DNA from 3 places in the Geomonas sp. RF6 genome. Region 1 is predicted to be linked to each of the others. Evidence: riboswitches for the same ligand, from Rfam matches in the RefSeq annotation. Region 1 holds a riboswitch; each other region holds the start of a gene.

Evidence for each region. Region 1 has a riboswitch for molybdenum cofactor ahead of LPW11_RS15020 (aldehyde ferredoxin oxidoreductase family protein). Riboswitches for the same ligand answer to the same signal wherever they lie in the genome.
Region 2: another riboswitch for molybdenum cofactor. It lies ahead of LPW11_RS03045 (aldehyde ferredoxin oxidoreductase family protein); the one in region 1 lies ahead of LPW11_RS15020 (aldehyde ferredoxin oxidoreductase family protein).
Region 3: another riboswitch for molybdenum cofactor. It lies ahead of LPW11_RS10545 (aldehyde ferredoxin oxidoreductase family protein); the one in region 1 lies ahead of LPW11_RS15020 (aldehyde ferredoxin oxidoreductase family protein).

What each region holds. Positions count from the first base shown of each region.
Region 1 is NZ_CP087999.1:3,474,288-3,482,032, reverse strand. It holds gene LPW11_RS15025 (iron-containing alcohol dehydrogenase) at 436-1,599, shown strand; molybdenum cofactor riboswitch at 1,751-1,867, shown strand; gene LPW11_RS15020 (aldehyde ferredoxin oxidoreductase family protein) at 1,894-3,624, shown strand; gene LPW11_RS15015 (MoaD/ThiS family protein) at 3,744-3,968, shown strand; gene LPW11_RS15010 (HesA/MoeB/ThiF family protein) at 3,969-4,844, shown strand; gene LPW11_RS15005 (hypothetical protein) at 5,111-6,322, shown strand; gene LPW11_RS15000 (hypothetical protein) at 6,422-6,697, shown strand; gene LPW11_RS14995 (DUF4242 domain-containing protein) at 6,951-7,223, shown strand; gene LPW11_RS14990 (molybdopterin molybdotransferase MoeA) at 7,326-7,745, shown strand, end outside.
Region 2 is NZ_CP087999.1:715,186-722,930, forward strand. It holds gene LPW11_RS03045 (aldehyde ferredoxin oxidoreductase family protein) at 420-2,150, opposite strand; molybdenum cofactor riboswitch at 2,182-2,301, opposite strand; gene LPW11_RS03050 (MBL fold metallo-hydrolase) at 2,643-3,581, opposite strand; gene LPW11_RS03055 (hypothetical protein) at 3,712-4,338, opposite strand; gene LPW11_RS03060 (hypothetical protein) at 4,345-4,773, opposite strand; gene LPW11_RS03065 (hypothetical protein) at 4,784-5,029, opposite strand; gene LPW11_RS03070 (hypothetical protein) at 5,227-5,634, opposite strand; gene LPW11_RS03075 (PfkB family carbohydrate kinase) at 6,731-7,594, opposite strand; gene LPW11_RS03080 (DUF4403 family protein) at 7,611-7,745, opposite strand, start outside.
Region 3 is NZ_CP087999.1:2,456,874-2,464,618, forward strand. It holds gene LPW11_RS10520 (GPMC system family 4 glycosyltransferase) at 1-109, shown strand, start outside; gene LPW11_RS10525 (DNA recombination protein RmuC) at 268-1,575, opposite strand; gene LPW11_RS10530 (alpha/beta fold hydrolase) at 1,663-2,472, opposite strand; gene LPW11_RS10535 (acetate/propionate family kinase) at 2,678-3,877, shown strand; gene LPW11_RS10540 (MoaD/ThiS family protein) at 3,972-4,196, opposite strand; gene LPW11_RS10545 (aldehyde ferredoxin oxidoreductase family protein) at 4,283-6,013, opposite strand; molybdenum cofactor riboswitch at 6,155-6,273, opposite strand; gene LPW11_RS10550 (iron-containing alcohol dehydrogenase) at 6,415-7,578, opposite strand.

The DNA.
Region 1 (7,745 bases):
CGCGCCGCAGCCGGCAGCGAATTTCTCCGGCGTATACCGCAACCCACTTCATAATACCCTTGATTACAGGGAAACGACTTATTATTATGCGTCCCCCATGTAATCGTATACAAGGAAACAAAACGGTTGCCCGAAAGGAAAACGGACCGTTCCAAAACAAAACAACTGTTCCACATTGGAACATACTGACCGTTCCCTTTCAGAACGGAGCGCAAAAGTGAAAATCAGGCGGAAAAAGGGCGCAGAGGTGAAACCCCTGTTTTTCCGAGCACAAACGGAAAGAGATGACAAAAAACTAAGTATACAACATTTTTGGTACGGCGATTGCGTAAGCTAGAAAACCGTTTTACAAAACCGTATGCAATAATCGGCCAATTGCGTACGGCTAACCAAGAGGTGGCAGCACCTCAAAAAAACCAACAGGAGGAAGTAAACATGGCATTAGCAGATCAGACATTCGGGTTCTACATTCCTACGGTAACTCTCCTTGGCGTCGGCGCTTCTAAGGAAGCCGGTGAGCAGATCAAGCAGCTCGGCGCAAAGAAGGCCCTGCTCGTGACCGACAAAGGCCTCTCCTCCATGGGCGTTGCCGCCAAGATTGCTGACATCGTGAAGGCAGCTGGCGTTGAGTGCGTAATCTTCGACGGCGCTGAGCCGAACCCGACTGACAAGAACGTACACGACGGCGTGAAAGTGTACCAGGACAACAAGTGCGACGCCCTCATCTCCCTGGGCGGCGGCTCCTCCCACGACTGCTGCAAAGGCGTTGGCCTTGTTATCGCCAACGGCGGCAACATCCGCGACTTCGAAGGCGTGAACAAGTCCGCTAAGAGCTTCCCCCCGTTCGTCGCCATCAACACCACCGCAGGTACCGCGTCTGAAATGACCCGTTTCTGCATCATCACCAACACCGACACCCATGTCAAGATGGCAATCGTTGACTGGAGGGTAACCCCGAACGTCGCTATCAACGATCCGGTCCTCATGGTCGGCAAGCCGCCCGCACTGACCGCAGCAACCGGTATGGACGCCCTTACCCACGCTGTCGAGGCATACGTTTCCACGATCGCTACCCCGATCACCGACGCATGCGCAATCAAAGCTATCGAGCTCATCGCAGCTTACCTCTCCAAGGCTGTTGCCAACGGTGAGGACCTCGAAGCTCGTGACAAGATGGCATACGCCGAGTACCTCGCAGGTATGGCATTCAACAACGCCTCCCTCGGCTACGTTCACTCCATGGCTCACCAGCTGGGCGGCTTCTACAACCTCCCGCACGGCGTCTGCAACGCGATCCTGCTCCCGGCAGTTTCCCAGTACAACCTGATCGCCTGCCCGCAGCGTTTTGCTGACATCGCAGTTGCCCTCGGCGAGAACGTCGAAGGCCTCTCCGTGACCGAAGCTGGCCAGAAAGCTATCGACCGCATCCGCAGCCTCTCCGCTTCCATCGGGATCCCGGCTGACCTCACCCAGCTCGGCGTTAAAGAGCAGGACCTCAAGATCATGGCAGAAAACGCGAAGAAAGACGCCTGCCAGTTCACCAACCCGCGCAAGGCTACCCTTGAGCAGGTTATCGGCATCTTCAAAGACGCCATGTAAGACCCTTTTCCCGGCAACGGGAAGAGTTCTGTAAGACAACAAAAGGATGGGCAGTGGTGATGAGCCCTGCCCATTCTTTTTAGGTGCCCTCTTATGCCGCGCTCCGACGAGGTGGCGCAGCAGGCGCCGCAGCACGCTTTTTCTGTTCTTCAACGCAGCACCTCCGAGCCGTACAGCCTAAAAGGGGAAGCCCTCACGGGGTCCGGCCAACGGGTTTCGCGGGAAACGGCGGAGCCTCCCTCCCGGAAAGGAGTCATTTACGGTAACCCCAAAATGATAGGGAGATGGAGAAACATGGAAAAAATCATTCGCGTGAACATGACGGACAAGACGAGCAAGATCGAAGCAGTCCCCGCAGCATGGGCACCCTATGGCGGGCGCAGCCTCACCTCCACCATCGTCGCAGCTGAAGTACCCCCCACCTGCAACCCCCTTGGCCCCAGCAACAAGCTCGTTTTTGCTCCGGGACTCCTCACCGGTACCGCAGCAGCACAGAGCGGCCGCCTCTCGGCCGGCGCGAAGAGCCCGCTGACCGGGACCATCAAGGAAAGTAACGCCGGCGGCACCGCGGCGCAGCAGCTTGCCCGCATGGGTGTGAAGGCGATCATCATCGAAGGTCAGCCGAAAGAGGACAAGTGGTACAGCCTCCAGGTCACCATGAACGGCGTGACGATCCAGGAAGAGAAGGAGCTCGTCGGCAAAGGCAACTTCGCGGTCATCGACGCGGTTGAGGCGAAACTCGGCAAGAAAGCCGGCGTCATCACCATCGGCCCGGCCGGCGAGTACCTCATGACCTCCGCCAACATCTCCGTCAAGGACCCCGACTCCAAGATCCGCAGCCACGGCCGCGGCGGCCTCGGCGCAGTCATGGGCTCCAAGAAGATCAAGTACATCACCATCGACGAGACCGGCTCCGCACCGGTACCGGTCGCTGACCCGGAGAAGTTCAAGACCGCTGCCCGCACCTTTGCCAAAGCGATGCTCGACCACCCGGTCTCCGGCCAGGGTCTGCCGACCTACGGCACGAACGTCCTCGTGAACATCCTGCACGAGGCAGGCGGCCTCCCGACCCGCAACTTCACCCAGGGTCAGTGCGCACACCACGACAACATCTCCGGCGAGACGATGTACGACACGATCGTGAAGCGCGGCGGCAAGCACAAGCACGGCTGCCACGCAGGGTGCATCATCCAGTGCTCCCAGGAGTACGTTGACGAGCAGGGTAAATACATCACCTCCGGCTTCGAGTACGAGACGATCTGGGGCCTGGGCGCCGACTGCATGATCTCCGACCTCGACGACATCGCCAAGGCAGACAACGCCATGGACGACGTGGGGATCGACTCCATCGAGGGCGCCGTCATGTTCGGCGTGGCGATGGAAGCAGGTATCATCCCCTTCGGCGACGGCAAAGGCGTTCTTCGCCTGCTGCGTGAAGAGGTGGCGAAAGGGACCGCCCTCGGGCGCATCCTCGGCAACGGCGCCGGCTCCGTCGGCCGCACCTACGGCGTTGTCCGCACCCCGGTCGTCAAAAACCAGGGGATTCCGGCATACGACCCGCGTTCCGTCAAAGGTATCGGCATCACCTACGCTACCTCCACCATGGGCGCCGACCACACCTCCGGCTACACCATCGCCACGAACATCCTGAACGTCGGCGGCCACGTCGATCCGCTGAAGAAAGACGGCCAGGTCGAGCTCTCCCGCAACCTGCAGATCGCTACCGCCGCGGTTGACTCCACCGGCATGTGCATCTTCGTCGCCTTCCCGGCGCTGGACATCGCCGAGTGCCTCCCGGCCCTCATCGACATGATCAACGCCCGCTACGGCATCAACCTGACCGGCGACGACGTCGTAGCCCTCGGCAAGTACGTCCTGAAGACCGAGCGCGCCTTCAACGTGGCGGCAGGGTTCACAAACGCCCACGACAGGCTCCCCGAGTTCTTCAAGTACGAGCCGGTCGCACCGCACAACGCGCTGTGGGACTTCTCCGACGCAGAGATCGACGAGTTCTGGAACTTCTAAAAAGTTGTTGACTTGAGAAAGCTAATGCAGTACTTCCCGGTGTGGCGCAAGCCACACCGGGCCTTTCGAAAAATCGGGCAGCTAGCATCGAAGCTACACACCAACATCAAGGTTTGGTCATGAAGATTACCGTAAAGCTTTTCGCCTCCTTCAGGGATAACAGGTTCAAGGTCGCCGACCGGGAGTACCCGTGCGGCACGACCGGCCGTTCCGTGATGGAGGAAGTGGGGATCACCGAGGAAGAGATGGGGATCGTGCTGGTAAACGGCCGCCACGTCTCCCTCGATGACGCGTTGCAGGAAGGGGACACCCTGTCGATGTTCCCGCTCGTCGGTGGAGGGTAGATGGAGAATCTCCTCGCATACCTGAAGGAGGGCGCCGCAGACGGCCTCCTCCCCTGGTCCGTCCAGGACAGCGCTGCCGTGCGCTTTGGCCTCAGCCATGCCGCGGTGGAAGAAGCTGCCCTGTCAAACGGCCTCTTCCCGGCGCGCTACCAGCGCAACCGGAAGATGATCGATGCGGCGGGGCAGGCGCGCCTTTTCGCCAGCCGCGCCGCGGTGATCGGCTGCGGCGGGCTCGGCGGGTATGTGATAGAGGAACTGGCGCGTTTAGGCGTCGGCCAGATCGTCGCTGTCGATCCCGACATCTTCGAGGAGCACAACCTGAACCGCCAGCTCCTCTCTTCCCCGAAGTCACTCGGCAAGCCGAAGGTGGAGATGGCGTACCGCCGGGTGGCGGAGATAAATCCCGCAGTCACGGTCACCCCCCACTACAAGGCGTACTGTGCAGGGAACGGAGAGGAGATCCTGCGCGGCTGCGACGTCGTCGTCGACGCACTGGACAGCATAGCGGTGAGGCTCGAGCTCGCGGAAAGCTGCGCGGAGCTCGCCATCCCCATGGTGTACGGAGCGATCGGCGGCTGGTACGGGCAGGTGGCGACCCAGCTCCCGGGAGATCGCACCGTGCAGCAGATCTATCGCAACTGGAGCGCAGGGAAAGGTATCGAAAAGGAGCTCGGCAATCCCTCCTTCACCCCAGCCGTCGTGGCGAGCCTGGAGGTTGCCGAGGCATGCAAAATCCTTCTGGGGAAGGGAGAGCTTTTGCGCAGGAGAAAGCTCTCCATAGACCTTCTGGAGATGGAGATCCATGAGATATCGTACGAGGATGTGCAGGAGACCGTCTCCTCCCCCGCCGCCGCACCTGGAAGAGCCGCGGGATGAGGAGTTTCTCCCCTTCCCTCGGACTTTCTCACCGACAGGGGGAGTGCCGCCACTTTCAGCATGAAAATTCATTAATTTGCCAGGGCCGGATTCCCCTCGGGAATACTGGCCATTTTTTTTGCCTGGAGAGGGAGTAAGGGTGAGAGGCAACTATTACAGGGCCCCCGTGGGGCCGGAAAGGAGGAACACGGAAAGGAACTCGCTTAAAGCACCACCAACACGTCAATTTGCTTAGCAGTACCATTCAATGATCAAGGGGGAAAAGTATGCAAAAGAAAAGAGTATCCACACTGGCAGCGGCACTGTTACTGGCAGCAACCGCAGTACCGTCCGCTCATGCTTTCGATGTAGGCGGTGCTAACGGCTGGAAGTTCTCCACCGACGGCTTCCTCAACGTATTCGCGACCTACGAGTCCGCCCAGGGCAGGCCTGCCGGGGTCATCGACGGCGAGCTCGGTATCGGCGGCAGCGGCGACCACGAGCGTAACTTCAGGGTAAGGACCGGTCTCCTCCCGGTAGGGATCGGCTTCAACATTAACGCCCCGACCACCAACGGTGTGGATTACGCCATCCGCCTCGGCATTTACCCGCAGATCCAGAACGAGGGAACGGGCCGTACCGACCTCTCCCCCAACATCGACTTCCGTGAAATCAACATGACCGCCACCGGTGCCTTCGGTCAGGTTCTCGCAGGTCGCGCGATCAACCTGTACCAGGCGAAAAACATCCTCACCGACATGACCCTGTTCAGCGTCGGCGTCGTCGGCCCCGTTCCGAACGGCCCCACCATGGGTCACATCGGCTACGGCTACCTCTACCCCAACTTCGACGCCCAGATCCGCTACACCACTCCGGACATGGCAGGTCTGAAGTTCGCCATCGCAGTCGGCGATCCGCACTCCGTCGGGGCTGCCACCATTACCGACGTGCCGCGCGTTGAGGCTGAACTCTCCTACGCCACCACCTTCCCCGCAGGGAAGGTCCAGGCATGGGTTTCCGGTCTGTACAACGAGGCGAAATTCGGCGCCGACACCGTCCTCTCCGGCGTGGACAGAAGCGGCAAGCGTGCCCGCTCCATCGGCGGCGCAGGCGGCGTGGAAGTCGGCATGGGGCCGCTGGACCTCCTCGCATCGACCTACGGCGGCAAAGGCCTCGGCATGCTCGGCATCTCCGACTTCGGCGCCCTCGACGCCACCGGCAAAGAGCGCCAGAACTTCGGCTTCCTCGGCCAGGCTACCTTCATGGTCACCCCGGTCGTGAAACTCGGCGCCAACTACGGCCAGTCCCGTGCATACAAGACCGTCAACGACAGCGACCTGAACATCATGAAGCAGCAGTCCGCAACGGCGAGCGTGACCTACAACGTCGCGAAGTTCGTGCAGCTGATCGCCGAGTACACCTGGGCGCAGGACCGTTGGTACAACGGCGAGACCCAGAACGCCAACATCGGCGCGCTCGGTACCTTCATTTACTGGTAAGCCATCCGCAAAAAGAGGCTCCTGTCTGGCTTGCCAGACAGGAGCCTCAGGCTGTACACTTATGAGAGGTGCATCTACTCGAACCTAAGGAGGCTCACCATGAAGAGAAGCACAATGATAGCACTTGTTGCGCTGCTTGTGTCAGCAACGGTGCCGGCTCTCGCTGCGGACCCGAATCAGGAGAAAGTAATTTGCGATCTCGCCTCTAAGAACTGCGTCAGCCGTGTCCAGACTCTGGAGAAGAAAATCAAGAAACTCAACATGGAGATCAAGAAGGGGGACCGGAAGTACTCCCCGGAAGAACTCAAAAAACTCGAAATGAAACTGCAGGAAGCGCAGGATCAGCTCGACCGCGTTGAGTCCACCGCCAAGTAGGTTTGTAGAAAGGAGTTGCTGTCCTGGCGAGAGTGGGCCAGGGCTCGACAGCTGCAACGCGAGCCGTGGCCCTTTTTTTGTCCGCTGTGCCGCAAAGAGTCCCCGGAACACCCCCGGCAGGGGATCGATGAGAGGGAACCCCACAAGTACCGGCGGCGGCAAGGAAAGATGAGAGACATCTTCCCGGTTGCAGCTTCATTACCGAGATCCATTAAAAGTACCGTGTAAACAATATTGCCTAAAGGAGCCTACCATGCCAAAATACGTCATCGAACGCGAAATTCCCGGCGCAGGACAGATCCCCGCTAACGACCTCCAGGCCATTTCCCAGAAGTCCTGCAGCGTCCTTTCCGGCCTCGGGCCGCAGATCCAGTGGGTACACAGCTATGTCACCGACAACAAGATCTACTGTGTGTACATCGCGCCGAACAAGGAGATGGTACTGGAGCATGCGAAGCAGGGCGGCTTCCCGGCCAACAGCGTCGAAGAAGTAAAGACGATCATCGATCCGACCACCGCTGAATAGAAGAGTACAGTTTCAAAAGACGGGATGGCGGCTTGAGCGAGAGCTTCTGACGCCCTCCCGTTTTTTTTGTCCCTCCCCAAGATACACACGAGGTCTTTCTTTATGCCTTCCTTTGAAGAAGCACGCGGCATCATTCTCGGGCAGACGAAGGTCCTGGGAGAGGAAAAGGTAGCGCTCCTTGAAGCGCATGGAAGAGTCCTCTCCCAAGACGTGCACACGCCGTGGGACATCCCCCTTTGCGACTATTCCGCCATGGACGGCTTCGCTGTACGCGCCGCCGACTGCACCCCCCTTCCCGCCACCCTTCGGGTCACCGGCTACATCCCCGCCGGCGCCGTCCCCACAACGGCAGTCGAGCCGGGGTGCGCGATCAGGATCATGACTGGCGCCCCTACCCCTCCCGGATGCGACGCGATCGTCCCGATCGAGGAGACGACCCAGGAAGGGGAGAGGGTGACGCTGAAGGCTCCTGTCCGCGCAAAGCAGCACATCCGGTTTCAGGGGCAGGATCTGAGGGCGGGG
Region 2 (7,745 bases), 2.5 Mb from region 1:
CGCAGGCGTTCCCGGCGTCGGCGCCGGCCGATGGACATGCCGGAAACGCTGCGCTTATTCCGGCCTACATTGTCCTGCCTTGAATAGATAAGACAGTCCTACTTCCCAAGCTCAGCTTGGGAATGCAGCTGCCCGCGAGGCTCCGCCTCGCCAACGGCCGCGATTCTTCGTTTCCGCTGACGCGGATGCAAAGCCGGAGCTTTGCGCCCAGGTGCCGTTCCCAAGGTGACCTTGGGAACGAGCAATCATGGGTTCCTCGAGGTCGTAGGCCGGGATAAGCCGCAGGCGTTCCCGGCGTCGGCGACAGCCGATGGACATGCCGGAAACGCTCCGCTTATTCCGGCCTACAAGATAAAAAAAATCCCGGTGTGGGGGGAGCCACACCGGGATTCTTTTTGTGCCGACGCTCTTGGAGCTTTCTAGAAGTTCCAGAACTCGTCGATTTCCGCGTCGGAGAAGTCCCAGATCGCGTTGTGCGGTGCGACCGGGTCGAGGGAGAAGAACTCCGGCAGACGGTCGTGAGCGTTGTTCATCCCCGCTGCGAGGTTGAAGGCGCGCTCGGTCTTCAGAACGGATTTGCCGAGGGCAATGACGTCGTCGCCGGTCAGGTTGATGCCGAAACGGGCATTGATCATCTCGATCAGGGCCGGGAGGCACTCCGGTACGTCGAGAGCCGGGAAGGCGACGAAGATGCACATACCGGTGGAGTCAACGGCTGCGGTTGCGATCTGCAGGTTACGGGAGAGCTCGACCTGCCCTTCTTTCTTCAGCGGGTCGACAAAGCCGCCGACGTTGAGGATGTTGGTGGCGATGGTGTAACCGGAGGTGTGGTCGGCACCCATGGTGGAGGTTGCGTAGGTGATGCCGATACCCTTGACGGAACGCGGGTCGTACGCCGGGATCCCCTGGTTCTTGACGACCGGGCAACGGGTGATGCCGTAGGTGCGGCCGACGGAGCCGGTGCCGTTGCCGAGGACACGCCCGAGCGGGGTCCCCTTGGCGATTTCTTCGGTCAGCAGCCTGTGCACTGCCTTGCCGTCGCCCCACGGAAGGATCCCTGCTTCCATGGCAACTGCAAACATGACGACGCCCTCGATGGAGTCGATCCCGATGTCGTCCATCAGGTTGTCGGCCTTCGCGATGTCATCGAGGCAGCTAACGAGGCAGTTGGCGCCGAGGCCCCAGATCGTCTCGTATTCAAAGCCGGAGGTGAGGTACTTGGAGTCCTTGTCGACATAAACCTGGGAGCACTGGATGATGCACCCTGCATGGCAGCCGTGCTTCGGCTTCCCGCCGCGGGCCACGATCGTGTCGTGCATCGTCTCGCCGGAGAACTTGTCGTGATCCTCGCACTGGCCGTAGGTGAAGTTGCGCGTCGGCAGCCCCCCCGCCTCGTTCAGGATGTTCACCAGGATGTTCGTGCCGAAGGTCGGGAGACCCTGGCCGGAAACCGGGTGATCGAGAAGGGCCTTGGCGAAGGTGCGTGCTGCAGCCTTGAACTTCTCCGGCTCGGCAACCGGTACCGCGCCTGCGCCGGTCTCATCAACGGTGATGTACTTGATCTTCTTGGAGCCCATGACTGCGCCGAGGCCGCCGCGGCCATGGCTGCGGATCTTGGAGTCCGGATCCTTTACGGAGATGTTGGCGGAGGTCATCATGAACTCGCCAGCCTGGCCGATGGTGAGGATGCCGATCTTCTTGTCGAACTTCGCCTCGAGGGCTTCGACGACGGCAAAGTTACCTTTGCCCAGCAGTTCCGTCTCCTCGTTGATGACGATGCTGTCCTTGGTGACGTGAAGGTTGTACCACTTGTTGTCCTTCGGCATCCCCTCGATGATGATCGCCTTGATCCCCATGCGGACGAGTTTCTGCGCCACGGTGCCGCCGGCGTTCGACTCCTTGATGCCGCCGGTCAGCGGGGACTTGGCGCCAGCGGAGAGGCGGCCGCTGTTGGCGGCTGCGGTGCCGGAGAGCAGGCCCGGTGCGAAGACCAGCTTGTTGTTCGGACCGAGTGCGTCACAGGTCGGGGTAACCTCTTCCGCGACGATCGTCGAGGTAAGGGCGCGGCCACCGAGGGGAACCCAGGCGGCGGGTACCGGCTCAACCTTGAAGCTCTTGTCGGTCATGTTCAGGCGAAAAATTTTGTCCATGCTCCATCTCCCTATCTTTCGTTTTATTTTCCGCGCGAGCGGATTTGCTCCTTTCCGAAAGGGAGGCCACGCCGTTTCCAACGAAACCCGTTGGCCGGGCGCCATGAGGTTTACCCTGTTAGGACGCACGGCTCGGAGGCAAAGTGAATAACTTCATGCTCGTCCGTCTGACATCACCAATCCGGTACTGCCAGCCGGTGCTATAAAGCCATTACTGTGCCAGCGTGAAGATCTCTTCAGGTTCAGCAACTTGAGTATGAGCGCGCAAGGCGGGTTGAAATATCTGGCGGTATACAATGAAATATTTGGCGGCAAATTATGTATATGCCAAATATTTCATTTGCTACTCTGTGGATGTTGAGTGGAGAGGCAGGAGATGGCAAAGCCCGACAACCGGTAGGCGGAGTCGGGCTCAGGGAGCTGTTTTCGGGGAGGAGGATTCCTGCGGACAGGAATCGGCGCTGTGGGCGAAGTTACCAGGAACCTTCCTTCTTACCGCGACATGGCGACCTTTTTGTCGACCTCTTTCGTCCCCAAAAGTACCCGCAACTCGTCGGCAACAGACTGAATGAGCGACATGTGGCTTTGGCTGGCGGGATCCTTCGTTTCGGGGTGCCTGCCGGTGAATTCGCAGTAACTGGCCAGAATCACCACCCGCTGGAACTCCAGGGGAATGACATCACCGGCGAAGGCCCGGAGCGCCTCGTCATAGCTCATCCCCTTTTGAAAGCACTCCCGCGCGCGCTCAAACTGCCTTTCGAGCTGCTCCCTCTGGACGCGCACATGCGCCAGCGTGCCTGCCTCGCCATGTCCGGGGACGTAGACCTCCGCCTCGAACGATTCGAGGAGCTTGTAGTGGGCGATCGTCTGGCTGACATGCCCCTCGAGGGGGAGCGGCGGCATCCCCTTCAGGAATACGTCTCCGCAGAAGGCGATCTTTTCAGACGGTAGATAAACCACCACGTCCGATTCCGAGTGCCCCGCTCCCAGCTCGATCACCCGCACTTCTCGCGCCCCCTGATACAGGGAGAATGTCCCGCGAAAGCACATATCCTGCACGGTGTACCGGCCGCCGCTGAAATCGAACTCCGGGAAAAACTTGGCGTAGGAGGCCGAGTGCTCCCCCTGGAGTTCCAGATTCGCCTTCGTCTGCTCCCGCCCCGAGTGAGTAGTGATGACCGTGGCCTCCGGAAAGAGGTGATTGGTGTAGACGTGGTCGGCGTGGGAGTGGGTATTGATCAGGAAACGGATCGGCTTGTCCGTCACCCGCCGGATTTCCGACAGGAGGTTTTTCGTCATGGCCGCATTTGCGAGGCTGTCGACGACGATGACGTCCTTGTCGCCAACGATGACCCCCGCATTGCTGTACCAGACTAGAGGCGGCTGCAGGAACGCGTAGACATCTTTCGCCAATTCTCTGAATTCATACACGGTGCACCTCCTATTGCAGATCACTTTTCCATGCAACTTCCAGCGCCGATGGGACACCCTCTCGTTCCTGCTTACGATGCGGCAAATCCTGCCTTCACTTCAGACTACCGATGGCTGCGTCCTGTTTCTATTACATGGAGCCCGGCACAGCTTGAGGTTCCTGTACCGGCATCGATTCCTCGACCAGATGGCCTTGCAGGAAGACCGCCTGCTCGAGGGTGCGAAAGAACTGCTGGTAGATTAAGGGATCCTCCACCTCCTGCAGGTAGAACTGCGCGCTCGCCCTGACCACGGACTGCTTTTCGTTACGCCTGCGCACCGTGACCGTCAGGCGGACGATATTGCTGCGCTGCCAGAACGGTCCCCACGTGCGGAATCCCTTGCTGAGGATGAGAAGTGAGCCGCCGTCATACAGGTGATAAGACGGCTCGTACCGGTCGCCGGCGAGAGGGTGCTCCAGCGGCAGAAAGAGCCGCCCCGAGACGACGCCCAGATCCTCGTCTGCGACCTCCACCATCAGGTTGAGATCCTGCATAGTAGAGATGATCGCTTCGACGATGCGGCGCCTGTCGGTACTATCGAAGATGCGGCTTTGCGCGGAGCGGAGTTTCACCTGGCTCGTATGCGCCGCCGAAATCTGGGTGCGCGAGTCCCACTGGTTTTCATGCCGCCATTCGTACGGGGAGGGGCACCCCAGGAGCACGAGGAAAAGCCCGACGAGAAATGGGCGGATGAGCACAGGAGGTAGCAATGGCATCGCCGGCTATTCCTTGGTGACAAAGAGTGATCTCTCAAGGGTCGCGAAGAAGTTTTGGTATACCTTGGGGTCATCGATCGGCTTGTTGTTGTAGATCGCATTGGCCCGCACGATCATCTTCCGGTTCTCCTGCTGCCGCACCGTTACCGTGACTCCCACGACATCCGTGTATTCGGCGAACCGGACGGCGGTGATGAGCCCCAGCGGCTCGTTTGCGCGCTCTATGATGAAGCCGAGATCCTGCAGAGCGGAGATAACGCCGCGCATGGCCACCGTGCGGTCCGCCACCTCAAAAGCCTTCGACTGCACGGCGCGCAGTTTCATCTGCGCGTCGGTCGGCGCAAGGAGATCCTGGCCTGGCTGCGGAGCCGCGCACCCCTGCGCCAGCAGAAAGCCCGCCAGGAGTGCGGCCGCTGGAGATAACCTCTTTTTCATGCCCACCACCCTAGAGTGTGAATGCCTCGAGGAACAGAGCCTTGGAGAGTCCGGCAAAAAAGAGCTGGTAAACCTCGGGGTCTGAAATCATCTCCATCTTCTGTTCGCCGGGGAGGATTGCCTGGCGCTCGACCCACCCGTCCCCCTTCCATACCACGCAGTAGAAAGTGACGCGCACCTCGTGGCGGGTGCCGCCGGCGTTGACGGGGGTGGCGACGAGGACAGCGGATATCTTCTGCTGCAAGTCCACAGGCATGCGGACGTAGCCGCCGCCTGGCAGGACTTTCCTCACTCAGCTCGAAAAACGCCGTCTGCTGCATATGGGACGCGCAGCCAGAGAGAGAGGCAGAGGCAGCCAGAGCGGCAGCGGCATAGAGGATGCGCAAGGAGTTACTCGCCACCGCCAGAAGGTGACCAGCGTGATCCCGCCGGGCGTGACGCCGCGCTCCGCGTTCAGAACTGGGTGGCATTGTAGGCGAAGTCGCGAACCTTCTTCTCCTCATCGAATTTGATGATGATTGTGAGGGTACGCTGCCGGGTCGAGCTGGTGCCGGATTCGGTGCCGCCGCCGGCGACGACAAGCGTCCCGTAAGAGGATTGGGATGAGTCGATCCGATCGCTGGACACCTTGTCGTAAACCCACACTTCCCGCCGCTGTTCGTCAGTCGTCACGATATTTGGTGATCCCAGAGCCTCGACCACCTGAGCCGCGCTCATTCCCATCTTAATTTCCCTTTGCACCTTTCCGACTGTCAGCCGGTCTCCGTCCAGCTCCTTGCTGGGGGCGCCACGGACAGGTGTTTGGGCGGTGCACGCAGCAGTCGTTAAGAGTAAAAGACCGAGCACCAGAACATGCCTCATAGCTTCGCTCCTCCGGCTGGCATATCACTGTGGGAGTACCGACATTAGATGTAACACGATATTTGGCGGGATCAATGCGATCAGCAACCTGAGGCGGGCTTTTTTGAGTCAAAAAAGGGAGGATCTAAAGAAGACAAGCAGAAAGCTGTGACATTTACTGTAAGAGCGTAACAGGAGGAGGATGCTTGAACGTTCTCGCTGAGCTTGCCGAAGCGATCTATCCTTGAGGGAGGTGGGATATCACACTGTCAGCAAGCTCAGCACGAACGGCTAATCCGGATCTGCGGCCTCAGAGACATCGGCCGCAGGTTGTTAACGCCGGAAAGGGTGGCCCATGTGGATCAGCTTGCACTCGCTACACTTCCCGTAGCGCGCAGGAAGGCAGCTTACGTTCACCGTGTTGCAGTTGCGGCATGCCCAGAAGGCGATCTCTACATCATCTTTCCCAGCCAACTCCCCGTACAGCCATCCATAGTATCTGTCCCAATCAAACTCAGGCTCTTTGGAAGCTGCTGTTGCTATGCGCTCGAGTAACATATCGCCTCCTCCGCGGCCCTCTCCTGTAGATATGTTCCACCCGCCACCGAGGCTCGAGGGCCACGTGCAGTACAAGCATCCACAGCATAAATCACGCCGCCTGCTCAGCACCATACAAAATTGAGCAGTTACAGCGAGTTACAGCACAACTCAGGTTTTGGTTCAGGCTGATGGGTGAGAAGAAATAGTGATGAGGCTCTTTTTGAAGAAATTTTTGCAGGGGAGGTCGCTACAAAGATCATGGTGCCCCCGCGCTGGAGCGTAGGCATCTTGCCTGCGATGGCCGCGCAAGCCGCCACAGACCGCGCGGCTGGCGCCGCGGCTACAGGCTGGGAAGCCTGTGCTCCAGCGCGACGTCACTAGCGTTCCCCCCCGGGGAGGACAGAAGGGGGATGGTCACGCGTCAACCTCTACCCCATCCCCACCCTGTCCCTCCCCTTGAAAGGGAGGGGACGCCAGAGCTCCTGCTCTGCTAAGGATTTGACTTTGTGCGCCACAGGACGACCAATTGAAGGTGCCAGTCGGCCAGGAAACGTGGCAGGCATCCTTCTGGACCCAGCTAGACAGCAGTAAACCATGAACGTGCACCGAGATGATCACATTTAACGGCTGCCACTCTGGCTGCCTCGCTTAGAGCTTGTCGGAAATCGCACCCTTCCAGGAAGTAATAACAGAAGGCGCCATGGAAGACGTCGCCTGCGCCGGTTGTGTCGATACCTCTGCTTCGATAGGTCGCCACCAGTGCCCCCCCGTTCTCGTCTCTGACAACGATAGGCTCTGCACCGTCGGTTATCGCGATCCGCCTGATGCCGGCGCCTGTCAGGTATTCCACACTATGCGATTTCCCGCTGCATCCGGGTGGATGGAAGCGCGACGAGGCGATGACCATGTCACAAAATTCCAGCAACTCTTCAGTACCCTCTTTCCAGCTTCCACCATCCAGGACCACCGGGATGCCTGCCGCAGATGCCCACCGGGCAGCGCGGATCGCGGCGTCCATATAATGGCCATCCACAAGGAGAAGCTCACACCCCTCCAGGATCTCTTCACGATTCCAGAGCGCGGTCTCCGCCACTTTGGAAGCATTGAGGGAGACAAGAGCGCGCGAGGCGGAACCTGCCGTCAGAAAAGCCGAGGACACCGGAGGGCGGAAGTCGCTCGTCGGGGCGATGTCATGAAGGCGAACGTGATGGGATCTCAGATCATCGGAAATCGCCCTAGCCATCGCACCGGAGCCGACAGCTGAGAGAAGGACGGCCTCGCCGCCGAGATGGGAAAAGGTGACAGCGGCATTTGTTGCCGGGCCACCGGCATTCATGGCAGCATCAGACGCCACGATTTTTTCATCGATCGATGGCAGGCGGTCGACCACGTAGATCAGGTCCCAGGTCGCCAGCCCGACGAAAGCAGCCTTATGCTTCATAGCTTCCTTCATCTGATTAGTGGAAGAGGATAGCTGTCTCCCCCTCGGAGTACAGCTGGATGGCGATGCGGTCCCTCTCCACCATGACGTCATTCACCCTTACCGTTTTCAGCGTCCCCGAAAGAAAGACGTTTTGCGCCAGGTTGACCCG
Region 3 (7,745 bases), 1.0 Mb from region 1:
CTCGCCGGAGGCGGAAGGGCGGGGGTACCTGCAGCTCTACCGGGAGATAGTCGCGGAGTGCGGCGAGGGAGCCGGCACAGCCGCATATGGCGACGCGCATCACCTGTAGCTGGTGCGGAAATGTCGGTGATGGAAGAATCGATGTAGGCCGGGATAAGCCGGCAGGCGTTCCCGGCAGTCCACCACGGACGCAACCGCCATCAGCAAATGCCGGAAACGCTACGCTTATTCCGGCCTACGAGTCAGCCCCCCCGCCGCCGGGCGCCGTCAGGAAAGAGGCGCCGCCTCCGCCCCATCCCCCTCGTACTCCTCGAGGTATTGCTGCGATGGTGAGATCAGCTCCGGCGCAGCGTCCTCCTGCACATCCTTGAGCCTCTTCTCTATCGCCCGCGATCTGCGGGCCGCCGAATCGATGCTGTTTCCCGCTTCCTCCAGCTTCTTCTTCGTCTTCTCCAGTATCGCCCCGAACGAGCCGAACTCGGTCTTCACGCTCCCCAGAAGGCGCCACACCTCGCTGGAGCGCTTCTCGATGGTGAGGGTGCGAAAGCCCATCTGCAGGCTGTTCAGGAGTGCCGCGAGCGTGGTGGGTCCGGTGATGATGACCCGGAACTTGCGCTGCAGGAGCTCGAAGAGCCCGGCGCGGCAGAGCACCTCGGCGTAGAGCCCCTCCGTGGGAAGAAACATTATGGCGAAATCGGTGGTGTGGGGCGGGTCGAGATACTTGTCGCGGATCAGCCGCGCCATCTCCCGTACCGTCTTTTCCAGCTGCTTCTGCACCTCTTCGACCAGCGCCGGATCACCCGCCTCGCGCGCCTCCACGAGCCTCAGGTAGTCCTCCTGGGGGAACTTGGCGTCCAGCGGAAGGAAGACCTCCTGCTCGCCGTGGCCAGGGAGGCGCAGCGCGAACTCCACGCGCGCGCTCGAACCCCTTCTGGTGGCGACGTTGCAGGAGTACTGCGCGGGGGTGAGGATCTGCTCCAGCAGGGTACCGAGCTGGATTTCCCCCATGGTGCCGCGCGTCTTCACGTTGCTCAGCACCCGCTTCAGGTCCCCCACCCCGGCCGCCAGATTGCGCATCTCGCCCAGCCCCTTGTGAACCAGCTCCAGACGCTCGCTCACCAGCCTGAACGACTCGCCAAGGCGCTTCTCCAGCGTCTGGTGCAGCTTCTCGTCGACGACCGCGCGCATCTGCTCCAGTTTCTTCCCGTTATCCTCCTGGAGCCATTTGAGGCGCAGTTCCACCGTTTCCCGCAGCTTCTCCAGCCGCTGCTCGTTTCCGGCGGAGAGCCCGGCGATGTGCTGGGTTACCCCTTCCAACTGCCCTTTCTGCATGGTGGCGATCTCCACCATCCTTTTCTGCAGCGAATCCCCGAAAAGGCGCATGGTGCCGGAGAGCTCCTCCCGGTTCCTGCCGAGTTCCCCCTGGAAAGTGCGCTCCAGTCGCTCCAGCGATCGCTCTAAGGCATCGAGGCGCCCGCGCTCCAGGGCGCTGCGGCGTATGGTGAGGAGGCAGAGGAGGGCGACGATGAGGGTGGCGCAGAGGAGAATCAGAGAGACGATTTCAAATGGAGACATGAAGGGTGCTTTCCATTATCAGGGGTAGAGGTAAAGACGACCTGTTGAGCCAAGGGTGGTGACAAGAGATGCCGCGCCCCCCCCCGCTCAGCCTGGCATCTTCTCCCTCACAGAGTGCAGAAACTCCACCAGTGCGGCGTTGAATTCCTCCGGCTGTTCCAGGTTCGCCATGTGCCCGGCCCGGGGAATCACGCGGCTCGTGCAGCGCCGCAACCCTTTCGCGAAGAGCTCTGCCGCTTCGGGGGCGCCGGCGCGGTCTTCGGCGCCGGTCACCACCAGCGCAGGGGGGTGGAAGGTGGGGAGAAGCGGTGTGTAGTCTTTCCTGTCCCTCATGGAGAGAAGCCCCCCGGCGAGCCCTTTCGGGCTGGTGCCGCGCATCCAGGCGGTAACCTGTGCCACCAGCTGCGGATTTGTCTGGATCGTGTCGGGAGCGAAGAGGAGCTCGGCGAAGATCTTTATGATCGGATTTACCCCCAGCCGCTCAGCTTCGGCCGCGAGAGCCGTCCTGCGGGCGCGCCCGGCTTCGTCCTCTGCGGTGCTCCTCGTGACGATGAAGGCAGCGGCTGCGACCCGCTCCTGGTAGCGCTCCAGGAGGTTCAGGAGGATGTAGCCACCCATGGACATCCCCGCAACGACCGCGCGCTCGATCTTCAGGGCATCGAGCAGCGCGACGAGATCGTCGGCGAAGCGGTCCATGCTGTACCCCCCTTCCGGCGCGTCGCTCTCGCCGAAGCCGCGCAGGTCCGGAGCGATGACGCGGTAGCCGGCGCGGGAGAGGGCCTCCAGCTGCGGCTGCCACATGGTCCGGTTCAGCGGAAAACCGTGGATGAGGAGGACGGCGGGACCTGCGCCGCGGTCGTCATAGGCGATTTTTATATCGTTGAGGGTGATCTCCATCGGTCACCTCCTGGGGGACTATAATAAAATTAGCGCGCGGTAACGGGCGGTCGTCAAAGGGGTAACCATATCACATCAACCCCGCGCTGTCATTGAGCAAAAAGCGTTTCTTGGTCACTTCTAAGTATTGGCTTTTGAGGAGCGCTCTGCTATAAGAAACTCTCATTGATCGACAGGAATGCACTCGGGGAAGGGGATTTTCCACATGCTAATTCTGACACTCAGTTGCCGCAACGACTCGATGCACTATCTGCTTTACGATTGGGAGATGAAGAGGGAGGTCGCTGCTGGATCCGTGGAGCGGCTGGGGACCGGCTCCTGCATCACCATGAGCACCCCCGGGAAGCGCGCGCGGCGCCGCGAGGTCGACTGCCGAAACCACACCGGCGCCCTTGCCGCACTCCTCGATACCCTCACGGACCAGAAAACAGGCGTGCTGAAGGATCTGGGGGGGATCCGGGGGGTGGGACACCGCGTGGTGAACGGCGGGGAGCGCTTCGGTGCGCCGGTCCTCATCTCTCCCGAAACCCTCCCGCTTCTGAAGGAGACGTTGCTGCTCGCCCCGCAGCTGAACGCGCCGTGCCTGGAGGGGATTGAAGCGGGTCAGGAGCTTTTGTCCCCCCTCCCGCAGGTCGCGCTCTTCGAGACCTCCTTCCACCGCACGATGCCGGAGGTGGCCTATCTCTACCCTGTTCCCCTCGAGTGGTACGAGAAGCACCGGATAAGGCGCTACGGCTTCCACGGCTACGCCCACCTCTACGCCGCCCGGCGTGGCGCGGAATTGCTCGGGCTCGACCTGGAGAGCTCCACGCTTATCACGGTGCATGTGGGGGAAGGTGCCTCGCTTTGCCTGGTACGAAACGGCGCCTCGGTCGAGACCAGCATGGGATTCTCCCCGCTGCAGGGGCTCATGATGGAAAACGGCTGCGGCGACATCGACGCCGGGATCATTCCCTTCATAATCGAGGAGGAGAAGCTCACGCCGCAGGAGATGGACGAGATCCTCGCCAAAAGGAGCGGCTCGGTCGGAATCGCAGGCGCTCCGGTGAACGGCCCCGCCATGAAGAAGGAGTTTCGCCGCTCGCCGCGTGGGCGGCTCGCGCTGGAGATGGAGGGATACCGGCTGAAGAAGTACCTGGGGGCCTACATCGCGATCGGAAATCCCGCGGCGATCGTCTTCAGCTACAGTGAGGGGTGGGCCGACTGGCCCGCGCGCGCCTTTGCGCTGAAAGATCTGGAGCCGTTCGGGATACGGCTCGATGCGGCGCGTGACAAGGATGCGAGTGCGGGGGGGCGTGAAGTGGTGATAAGCGCGGAGAATTCCAGGCTCCCGGTCGTGGTGTTGCCGTCAGGGGAGGATCTGCTGGTGAACGCAGAGGTTGCAACGGTCCTGGGGTGGTCCTAGAGGACGGTGAGGAGAATTTCCCTTTTGCAGGGGGATGCCTCCTCACCGTAGCCCCTCTCGCGGGGAGAGGGGACAGGGGGGAGGCGGGTGTCCGTTACCCCCCACCAACCAGGGGGAACATCGCCAGGGTGTGTCCTTCCTGCAGCGGGTCGTCCAGCGAGACATGGCGGCCGTTTATGAGCACGATACCCATCTCTTCCTCGGTAATCCCGAGCTCCTCCATGATAGTCCGCGGCACGGTCCCTTCCGGGTACTCCCTTTCCTCGACCTTGAACCTGTTGTCCCTGAATGATGCGAAAAGCTTGACAGTTATCTTCATGCCTTGATCTTACTCCTCTGCTGCGCAACGGGTCAAAAAAAACCCGGTGTGGCAGGTGCCACACCGGGAATCCTTGCAGGAGAATCTTAGAAGTTCCAGAACTCGTCGATCTCTGCGTCGCTGAAGTCCCAGATCGCGTTGTGCGGTGCGACCGGCTCGTAGGTGAAGAACTCCGGCAGCCTGTCGTGAGCAGCGGTGAAGCCTGCTGCGTCGTTGAAGGCTTTCTCGGTCTTCAGGATGTACTTGCCGAGAGCGACGACGTCGTCGCCGGTCAGGTTCAGGCCGTAACGTGCGTTGATCATGTCGATGAGAGCCGGGAGGCACTCAGCGATGTCGAGAGCCGGGAAGGCCACGAAGATGCACATACCGGTGGAGTCAACAGCTGCGGTAGCGATCTGCAGGTTACGGGAAAGCTCGACCTGGCCGTCTTTCTTGAGCGGATCAACATAGCCACCGACGTTCAGGATGTTGGTAGCGATGGTGTAACCGGAGGTGTGGTCTGCGCCCATGGTGGAGGTAGCGTAGGTGATGCCGATACCTTTGACGGAACGCGGGTCGTATGCCGGGATACCCTGGTTCTTGACGACCGGGGTGCGGACAACGCCGTAGGTGCGGCCGACGGAGCCGGTGCCGTTACCGAGAACGCGCCCAAGCGGGGTGCCCTTGGCGATTTCTTCGGTCAGGAGGCGGTGTACGCCTTTGCCGTCGCCGAAGGGGATGATGCCGGCTTCCATAGCCACGCCGAAGAGAACAGCGCCTTCGATGGAGTCGATACCGACGCGGTCCATGAGGTTGTCGGCGATCGCGATGTCGTCGAGGCACTCGATCATGCAGTCAGCGCCGAGGCCCCAGATGGTCTCATACTCGAAACCGGAGGTGATGTAGGAGCCGTCAGCAGCCACGTACTCCTGGGAGCACTGGATGATGCACCCTGCGTGGCAGCCGTGCTTGTGCTTCCCGCCGCGAGCCACGATGGTGTCGTACATGGTCTCGCCGGAGATCTTGTCGTGGTGTGCGCACTGACCCTGGGTGAAGTTGCGGGTCGGCAGACCGCCAGCCTCGTTCAGGATGTTGACGAGAACGTTGGTGCCGTAGGTCGGGAGGCCCTGGCCGGAAACCGGGTGGTCGAGCATCGCCTTCGCGAAAACGCGGGCAGCGGTCTTGAACTTCTCCGGATCAGCAACTTTAACCGGGGAAGAACCGGTCTCGTCGATGCTGATGAACTTGATCTTCTTGGAGCCCATGACGGCGCCGAGACCACCGCGGCCGTGGCTGCGGACTTTGGAGTCGGGGTCTTTCACGGAGATGTTGGCGGCTGCCATGAGGAACTCACCTGCGGGGCCGATGGTGAGGACGCCGGTCTTCTTGCCGAGCTTCGCCTCGAGAGCCTCGACCACTTCGAAGGTGTCCTTCATGAGGAGCTCGGTCTCTTCGTTGATGGTGATGCCGTTCATGGTGATGTGGAGGTTGTACCACTTGTCCTCTTTCGGCTGACCTTCGATGATGATCGCCTTCACACCCATGCGAGCGAGCTGCTGGGCAGCGGTGCCGCCTGCGTTGGACTCTTTGATGCCGCCGGTCAGCGGGGACTTGGCGCCTGCGGAGAGACGGCCGGACTGTGCAGCAGCGGTGCCGGTGAGGAGGCCCGGTGCGAAGACCAGCTTGTTGTTGGGGCCGAGCGCGTCGCAGGTCGGCGGAACTTCAGCCGCTACGATCGTCGAGGTGAGGCCGCGACCACCGTGCGGAGCCCACTCAGCGGGGACTGCCTCGAGCTTGACGGTCTTGTCGGTCATGTTTACGCGGTAAATCTTGTCCATTCTCCATCTCCCTGTCTTGGTTTTATTTCCGCTCTCGCGGATAGGCTCCTTTCCAAAAGGGAGGCTCCGCCGTTTCCCGCGAAACCCGTAGGCCGGGCGCCATGGGGTTTTCCCCTGTAGGACGCTACGGCTCGGAGATTACTGCTCTCTGGATAGGCTCCTTTCCAAAAGGGAGGCTTCGCCGTTTCCCGCGAAACCCGTAGGCCGACGCCCCTTGGTGGATACCCTTTAGGACGCGCGGCTCGGAGGCTTGAAAAGTTACTGCTGTTTCATCTCTGTCGGACGAGGCGCCCAACAATACTGCACGACCGCTCTTTCCTGCAACAAAAAAAGGATGGGCGTCAGCGTTGCCGCTAACGCCCATCCTTTTTCGCGGCGCTTAATCCAACAGGAGTAAGGTGTTACATTGCTGCCTTGAAGATGTCGATGACCTGCTCCAGCGTAGCTTTACGCGGGTTGGTGAGCTGGCATGCGTCTTTCTTCGCGTTTTCTGCCATGACTTTGAGGTCCTGCTCCTTGACGTTGAGCTCTTTCAGGCCAGCCGGGATCCCGATGGAAGCGGAGAGCTGCTTGATCCTGTCGATAGCTTTCTGGCCAGCTTCGATGGTGGAGAGGCCGGCAACGTTCTCGCCGAGGGCAACTGCGATGGCAGCGAAGCGCTCCGGAGCAGCGATCAGGTTGAACTGGGAAACTGCCGGAAGGAGGATCGCGTTGCAGACGCCGTGCGGGAGGTTGTAGAAGCCGCCGAGCTGGTGAGCCATGGAGTGAACGTAGCCGAGGGAGGCGTTGTTGAATGCCATACCTGCGAGGTACTCGGCGTATGCCATCTTGTCACGAGCTTCGAGGTCTTCGCCGTTTGCCACAGCCTTGGAGAGGTACTGAGCGATGAGCTCGATAGCCTTGATGGCGCATGCGTCGGTGATCGGGGTAGCGATCGTGGAGACGTATGCCTCGACAGCGTGGGTAAGGGCGTCCATGCCGGTTGCTGCGGTCAGTGCGGGCGGCTTGCCGACCATGAGGACCGGGTCGTTGATAGCGATGTTCGGGGTGACCCTCCAGTCAACGATAGCCATTTTCACGTGGGTATCGGTGTTGGTGATGATGCAGAAACGGGTCATTTCGGAAGCGGTACCAGCGGTGGTGTTGATGGCAACGAACGGGGGGAAGGACTTGGTGGACTTGTTGATCCCTTCGAAGTCGCGGATGTTGCCGCCGTTTGCGATGACGAGGCCAACGCCTTTGCCGCAGTCGTGGGAGGAGCCGCCGCCCAGGGTGATGAGCGCGTCGCACTTGTTGTCCTGGTACACCTTCACGCCGTCAGCGACGTTCTTGTCGGTCGGGTTCGGCTCAGCGCCGTCGAAGATCACGCAGTCAACGCCGGCAGCCTTCACCATGTCGGCGATCTTTGCGGCAACGCCCATGGAGGAGAGGCCTTTGTCGGTGACGAGGAGAGCTTTCTTTGCGCCCAGAGCCTTGATCTGCTCACCGGTTTCCTTGGAAGAACCGACGCCCATCAGTGTTACCGTAGGAATAAAGAACCCGAATGTCTGATCAGCTAATGCCATTTCATTTCCTCCTGAGTGTTGTTTTAAAGGTGAGGATCACCTTTGAGTGTCCCTTCTCTAAGCAAGGGGCGTTCCAAGGCGTTTACCTAAGGTGCACTAATTTTCCCTTTTCCTGCTTTTCCCCCAAAAACAGCGTTTTCCCCGAGGGGGGCAGGAGACCCTTCTCC